Regions from separate parts of the Oceanobacillus sp. FSL K6-0251 genome, predicted to be linked through region 1. Evidence: riboswitches for the same ligand, from Rfam matches in the RefSeq annotation. Region 1 holds a riboswitch; the other holds the start of a gene.
The links. A riboswitch is a leader RNA that binds a small molecule or an ion and turns the genes downstream of it on or off. The one in region 1 is predicted to bind lysine.
Positions count from the first base shown of each region.

Region 1 (4,171 bases):
CATATTTTACCACTTCATTTTAAATATTTGTTAGGTATTGTGGAGTGTTTTTTTGAAATTAACCTATCATGATGCAGAAAAATCCCCATCAAAAAAACCTCTCTAACCATTGTCAGAGAGGTTTTCAACAGGATTATTTCACTTGCTCTAATAACGCTAATTTATGGTTTAACGCTTGCAGCTGCTCATCATTTAATGGAAGCAGCGGCAAGCGAACACCGCCGACATGGACACCATTGCGATTTAATGCTGCTTTTACAGGAGCTGGACTCGGTGCTGCAAACATTTCCTGCATGACCGGCAGAATCCGCTGATGTATGGAAGCAGCTTTTTTCACGGCTCCCTGCTCATATGCAGCAATCATTTCCTGCATTTCATTGCCGATAACATGCCCGGAAACCGAAACAATGCCTATAGCTCCAACTGCAAGAGACGGAAGGGTCAAAGCGTCTTCCCCGCTGTATACAGAAAAGCTTGCATCTGTTTGGGCCGCCATTTCAGTTATCTTATCCATATTGCCGCTTGCATCTTTGATCGCCACAATATTATCAACCGCAGCCAAACGAATAACGGTATCTGCCGCCAGATCAACAGAAGTTCTGCCAGGCACATTATATAGCATGACCGGCAGCTGAACGGAATCAGCCACTGTTTTAAAATGCTCATATAAACCGTCCTGAGAAGGTTTATTATAATAAGGCGTTACAAGCATAATCGCATCCACACCAGTTTTTTCAGCTGCTTGTGATAACGCAATAGACCCTTTCGTCTGATTAGAACCGGTGCCCGCAATTACTGAAATTCTTCCATTTACTTTTTGTACCGTATGTGAAAATAATGCCAGTTTTTCTTCATCTGATAAAGTCGGTGACTCTCCAGTTGTTCCAGCTACCACCAATCCGTCTGAACCATTTTCGATAAGATGCTCGATTAACTGATCTAATGCCCCGTAATCAATTTCCTGCTGTTCGTTAAATGGCGTTACCATCGCCGTAACCACTTTTCCAAAATTCATAACAACACACCCTTTATATAATATCAACATTCTTTGATGAAAAATAGACGGATAGCACCGAAGTAAAGTGCCTTAAAAACTAGAGGGTGGAAAGTAATAAAGATAAGCAGAATCCGTATTATTGTTTGTTCCAACTTTTTCAGGGTCCTTTTCTCTTATCATCATGCATTACTTCAATTATTTCCACAAAATAAAAAGCACCAACGGAGACCGCTGCTGCTTAAACACTTAATGTCCTCTCAGCTGATAGCCCTCCACATAGTTTCCTATATGACAGCACTGGATTTATTCAATACCAGTACCAGTATAATAAGAATAAGGCTTATTATACTTCGGCAAATTCCCCTTTCCATATGCTTCATCGTCAGCCTATTCTGTCTCAGCATATTTACTAATGGTTTTTGCACCTCTACCGTTCACCTATGAATAATGAATTTGTCTGTATTATAGCAAGAATAACAGAGAAACACAATTGAAAAATAGAGGTTTTTTCAAAAGAGCCAAAAAAGCTTTACAGCGTGCGCATCCTCCATGGTGTTAAAAAAACATGATGAAGTTTCTTTACTGGTAAACTATGCAAAATAAAAAAATAGGTGATTCCCCCGCCCCTCTATTCTTCCTCTTGCAGAAAATCCATAGACAGGTATCTTTCTCCGGTATCAGGTGCGATACAAACCACCTTTTGCTCAGGTTCCATGCGCTTGGCAACTTCTGTAGCTGCATAAATAGCAGCCGCTCCTGATGGTCCGACAAACAGGCCTTCCTTTTGGGCAAGCTCTTTTAATAAACTTAATGCCTGCTCATCATTGATTTGAATGATTTCATCATAAACCGATGTGTTTAAGATTTCAGGAACAAAACCCGGGCTGGTTCCCACTAATTTATGCGAACCAGGCTCTCCGCCGGATAGTACGGGAGAACCTTTAGGCTCCACCACAGCAATATGCAAATCCGGAATATAAGATCTTAGCGATTCTCCTGTACCTGTTACAGTTCCTCCTGTACCCGCAGTACAAACAAACGCATCCAATTGATGATTCAAATCATTTAAAATCTCCAGTGCTGTTGTATTACGATGCGCATCTGGATTTGCTATATTTTTAAATTGCTGTGGAATAAAACTGTTTGGTATTTCTTGTTGCAATTCTAATGCTTTTTGAATAGCGCCCGGCATTTTTTCACTGCTTGGTGTTAAAACCACTTTGGCTCCATATGCTTTCAAAAGATTTCGTCTTTCCTGCGTACTATTATCCGGCATTACCAGAATCGCCTGATATCCCTTTGCAGAGGCAGCCATGGCCAATCCGATTCCAGTATTTCCGCTTGTCGGCTCAATAATCGTATCTCCGGCCTTTATCAGTCCTTCCTGCTCAGCAATATGAATCATATGCACTGCAGCCCGGTCCTTCAAACTGCCGCTTGGATTAAACATTTCCAGTTTCACATATATCTTTGCAGCATTTTCAGGCTGCAGTTTATTTAGTGTTATCATAGGAGTATCTCCCACGAGCTCTGTAATATTATCCGCTACTCTCATTTTTTATTCTCCTTCCTCATCCTTTAATAAACGTTTATCTACTGAAATATTTGGATTTAACTTCGCCAATTCTTCTACAAAAGCAAGCTTATCCTTGGGCGAAATAGCTATCAGATCATATTTTCCGCTTCGAATCTGGATACGGTCCAATGATAATGCCGGTGCAATTAGCGGCATCTTAGATTGAAGAATCAATTCCATATTTTCTATATAAATCGTTTGCCGGATAGGGCCATAATAAACAATTAACCGATCTCTATCAATTTTATATCCCGTGCGGAACCAGAACCAGAGCAATATACCGCATAACAGCAGCATAATCGCTACATTGATCACCTGGCCCCTGAATAGGGGAATGAGCACCCCGCTAATCACAATAGCCCAGAGAACGATTGCCATCCATTTATCCTTCTTTGATTTAAAATACATTCAATTCCCCCATTCATTCGAACAATATTCCTTCTTTTATTATAGCTTTTGTATGACTTTATACCAAACTTCAGCAATCCGTTTCTGTTATTTTTTTAACAATAAGGAAAACTTATACTGACTCACAATATGTTCTTTAAAAAGAACAAAAATAATTTCAGGCTTTATAGAAAGGAAGATATACTAGAGGTTATGTACATTCTCATCCGAAACAGAGAGTACAGACAAAAGCAAAAAGAGGGGTATTCTCTATACCCAGGGGAGGTACAAAGGATACCCCAGTTTATTCTAAAGATAAATTAAAACGATACAGATGTTTGATCCTTTATAGGTGCCAGTAACCGGTCTACATGCTTCCATTCCAGCTTATCTAATGCTGATGTCACTTTCTCTTCTTTAAAATTCCATTTAGAATCCTCTAAATCACAACTAATCGGAACATCACATTTAATTTCGGCAAGCGTCCGGGATAAATAGAGCATATCCATATCTGTCTGTAATTTATTTTGCACCCCTTTTGGAAGCTTTTCTATATTATTTACTAATTCATCAATGGTTCCGAATTCCTGTAATAATTTCAAGGCTGTTTTTTCTCCGATTCCTTTTACCCCTGGATAATTATCCGAGGAGTCTCCCATTAACCCTTTTAAATCTATAATTTGTGCTGGTGTAAGTGCTTTTTTCTCATAGAAGTTATCTTTATCAAAGACTTCATAGTTCCCCTGACCTTTCCGCATAATAATCACGCGGATATTCTCCTTGACTAATTGCAGCAAATCCTGATCTCCTGACAAAATAAACACATCATTTTCCGGATTATACATATTGGCAAGGGTTCCCATGCAATCATCTGCTTCAAAGTTTTCTAAACCGATATTAGGAATATCAAAGGATTCTACTACTTCTTTTACTAAATCAAACTGCGGAATCAGTTCCACCGGCGGTTCATCCCGATTGGCTTTATAGCCGTTATACATTTCTGTGCGGAAGGTTTTGCTCCCCATGTCCCAGCAGCAAACCACATGAGACGGTTCAAATGTATGAATGGCATCTGTTAAATAGCGTAAAAACTGATAAACTCCGTTTGTCGGAACTCCTTTTGAATTATACATAAAATTTCCGCGGAAAGAAGTGGCGAAGAAGCCCCTAAACAGGAGCGCCATGCCATCTACTAATAAAACTTTTTTTGT
Region 1 covers NZ_JBBORS010000001.1:2,233,203-2,237,373, reverse strand. Annotated here, with positions in the region: gene dapA (4-hydroxy-tetrahydrodipicolinate synthase) at 134-1,015, opposite strand; lysine riboswitch at 1,255-1,435, opposite strand; gene cysK (cysteine synthase A) at 1,626-2,552, opposite strand; gene MKY45_RS11235 (PH domain-containing protein) at 2,556-2,981, opposite strand; gene MKY45_RS11230 (5'-3' exonuclease) at 3,281-4,171, opposite strand, start outside.

Region 2 (4,171 bases), 1.2 Mb from region 1:
ATTAGCATGATTTTTAAGCATATTGGTTTTACGAAGAATCCAGGCAATCAGGACAACTTCGACAAGACCGATCATGGCAACTCCGAACTGGTTAATGAAATAATCGACATTATCTAAGAAGTACAAGCCACCTCTGGAAGCATATAATAAGGAAATCAATGCTGCGAGACCGCCTCCGAAAAGAACGGCTTTCGATCGTGTGATTTTAAACTTATCTACCAATGCTGCTACATACGCTTCTGTAATGGACATAAGAGATGTAATTCCGGCAAGCGTCAATGAGATAAAGAAGAGCGCTCCGAACAATCCATTAAATGCCGGCAACTCATTGATAATGGCCGGAAAGACAACAAAAGCAAGACCGACCCCGCCAGCGACGACATCATCCACACTGACACCGGCAGAAAATGCCATAAATCCTAATATTCCAAACACCCCAATTCCCGCTAATAATTCAAAGCCGGAATTTCCAAAACCAACAATAAATGCATTATTGGTAATATCAGATTTTTTAGGGAGATAACTTGAATACGTAATCATAATTGCAAAAGCAATCGATAAGCTGAAGAAAATTTGTCCATATGCTGCAATCCATACACTTGGTGACAAAATTTGACTGAAATCAGGTGTAAAGAAGGCATTCAATCCATTCATTGCTCCTGGCAGCGTGACTGCTCTTATTACAATAATAATAAATACGATGAGAAGCAAAGGAATAAAAATCCGGTTTGCAACCTCGATTCCTTTTTTTACACCGCGGAATAAAATTCCCAGCACCAATAGCCAAACAATCACTAACGGAATAACTACTCCCGGTACCAATCCGCCTATTTCCCCAGGAATCTCCGCCAATTGAAGATGCTCCCCAAATAAAAATCCTTCTGTATCTTCTCCCCAAGACAGATTAAACGAAAAGATAGAATAAGATATTGCCCAGGCAATAATTACCGAATAATATGTTGAAATAACAAAAGCAACAAGTACTGCCCACCATCCAATAAACTCTGTTTTCTTATTCATTTTTCGAAATGTCAAAGGTGCAGAACCCCGATACTTTTGACCCATGGTAAATTCCATAATTAAAATTGGAATACCCGCAGTCAGTAAAGCAAATAGATAAGGAATAAAAAATGCTCCGCCGCCATTTTCATAAGCAACAGCAGGAAATCTCCATATATTTCCTAAACCAACTGCTGATCCGACAGCCGCTAAAATAAACCCCGCCCTTGTTCCCCATTGTGATCGACTCTCCATCCATCATAACCCCCCTTTTTTAATGAATAACAACAGAATGAAAGCGCATTAAATAAGAATAATAACAAAAATCATTACTTTCAGACTATTCATCTTGTATTATAGCTTTTTTGACATTTTTGTCAAATATCTAATTATGGAAATAGCAGGATTTAATTGCAATACCCTTATTACATCATAAAAGGCTTGGAATACTAAAATGTATTCCAAGCCTTCTGTTAAGATGCCTTCTTTTTATTTTTATTAATCAGGAAATGAGTAATCCAGACAATCCCAGCCAAAAGAACAAGCGTTACAGTTAAAGCTAACCACGTAGAATGAGTTAGTCCAATAACCAAGAAACCAATCAAAGCAGTAAAAGCAGCAATGAAAGCATAAGGCAGCTGTGTAATAACGTGGTCTATATGGTGCGCCCCGGCTCCGGTTGCAGATAAAATTGTTGTATCAGAAATAGGTGTACAATGATCACCGAACACTGCTCCGGCTAATACAGCCGCTAATGCAGGTAAAAATAGCCCCATATCTGTGTTCGCCATAACCTCCGCTGCAATCGGAAGCATAATGCCAAAAGTTCCCCATGATGACCCGGTTGCCAAAGCCATTAAACCGGCAATAATAAACAGAATAGCCGGCAGAAAATCTGCAGAAATAGAGGAATTATTTACTAAACCAGCTAAATAGCTTCCAGTCTCTAAAGCACCGATAATCGAACCAATCATCCACGCAAGAACGAGAATATTAATTGCAGGAATCATGGTTTTAAAGCCTTCAATAAAAATACGTCCCATGTCTGAGCGCGGTTTTCTTTGCTGCATATGAAAAATAATAGAAGTAAGAACAGCTGCAACACCGCCAATAATTAAGGAAAGATTAACATTCGTATTGGCAAAGGCATCAAGGATAGATGCGCTCCCTTCTGTTTCCATAATCCCTGTCACAATCATAGCAAGGACGGTAACAATAAATAAGACAATGATAGGAACAATTAAATGAAATACTTTTCCATCCTTATGCGGATCAAAAATATCACCTAAATCCCCAGAAACCTGAATTCTTTTTGGATCCAGCAGTTCTCCCTTTTCTTTTGCTCTTTTTTCATGCGTGCGCATCGGACCGATATCAAAATGAAAATACGCCACAATAAACACCAGAACAATCGAAGCAATCGCATAAAAGTTTAATGGAATCATTTGTATAAATGCTTCAATCGGCTGCAAATTTGTAATTCCATTTGCTGCAAATAACCCGCCTAAAATACCAATAATATAGGCTCCCCAGCTTGATATAGGTGCGATTACGGTAACGGGAGCAGAACTGGAATCAATGTAATATGCCAGTTTCGCCCGGGAAATTTTTTGCCTGTCTGTTACAGGTCTTGCAATCTGTCCAACTGCTAAGCTGTTAAAATAGTCATCTATAAAAATAATCAATCCAATTACAGCAGTCATGATTTCCGCACCGGTACGTGTTTTCACCCGGCGCAGCATCCAATCTCCAAAAGCTTTAGCCCCGCCAGAAGCTTGGAGAAACGCAGTAAGCACGCCCAGAAAGAGAAGAAAACTGATTAATAATAGATTCCCCATCTCCAAGGCTCCATCTGCATAAAAAATTGTATAAAATACCGTCCATATTTCTTTTAATGTTCCCCATATATGGAAATCATTTAATAATAATGCTCCTACAACAATCCCTGTTCCTATTGAGATAAGAACCTTTCTTGTTAACACCACTAATATCAGCATGACAATTGCAGGTATCAGTGACCAAAACGTACCTTCCATGTTAAGACCTCCAACGATTTATTTTCGAGCTGAGTATTTAAGCATTTTGAATAAGGTCAACGACGCGTAATGAATAATGGAAACTGCAGTTCCTTTTGAAATAATTACGTGCATATAACCGATTCGAAATAGGAAAGTAAGACACAGGGATATCTATCATACTCAAGTACTGTTTCACAGTAAAAACATATACAAATTACCCTTTAAAAACGCAAAAAAACAATGATAGAAAATAACCTATCATTGTTTCACCAATTCACGTTATCCTCCATTTCGATCAGTAGTTCTCCATGTAAATCATTACATGACAGCATAATACTTTTTCAGTAATATGCCAGCAATATAAAGCATGACCTCTTTATATACTTCGGCAAACTATCCTTTCTCCAGCAATCTTCGTTGTCATTCTCCTGCCGGATACTCATCTAATCTGCGCCTCTACCTCACCGATCTGATAAGGTTTTTATTCAATTATAAATATCTTCTCAACTAATTTGTACTATACTACATATTCAGTCACTCTGCAAATCATCTTTTGGTACGGCAATATCAGGAGCATTTCCATCCCCGCCATAGAAATCAGGCACTTTTCCCATAATTGCGCCTCCATCTAAATAAAGCTCGGTATGTACAGTTCTAACTTCGGAGGTAAATGGCACAATAATTTGTACATCTGCTTCTACATTGATATACAGGGAAACCCAAGCTCCATTAATCCCAAATTCTTCTTTATCCTCGACCACATTTGTCCGCACTGCTCCAACCACTTCCATATTAATAGGAATTTTAGGACCTAAATTAGCCAGTACAGAATTTCCCGTTACTTGCCCTAAAGGAATCTCAATCAGCGTAGGATCAATCTGTACCCTGCCATCCGCACCGCCCTCATAGTCATAAGGCTCATGCAGATTATGCTCAAATTCAAGCTGCTCCCCCCGATTCACATGCGCAAAATACTCCTCTACCCGGTCAGTAGCTACCCGGTTGATTTCACTGATAACTGCAGGATCTCGGTTATATGTTACTAAATTTCCTTCATTGTCATAGGTAATGTTCAGGATATCCTCAAATCCATATTCCTCTACATAATATACAGCGGAGTTAATCGCTCTCGTAGCAAATTCATCCGCTTTTCG
Region 2 covers NZ_JBBORS010000001.1:3,429,913-3,434,083, forward strand. Annotated here, with positions in the region: gene MKY45_RS17085 (sodium-dependent transporter) at 1-1,254, opposite strand, end outside; gene MKY45_RS17090 (Na+/H+ antiporter NhaC family protein) at 1,473-3,035, opposite strand; lysine riboswitch at 3,309-3,484, opposite strand; gene yunB (sporulation protein YunB) at 3,548-4,171, opposite strand, start outside.
Region 2: another riboswitch for lysine. It lies ahead of MKY45_RS17090 (Na+/H+ antiporter NhaC family protein); the one in region 1 lies ahead of dapA (4-hydroxy-tetrahydrodipicolinate synthase).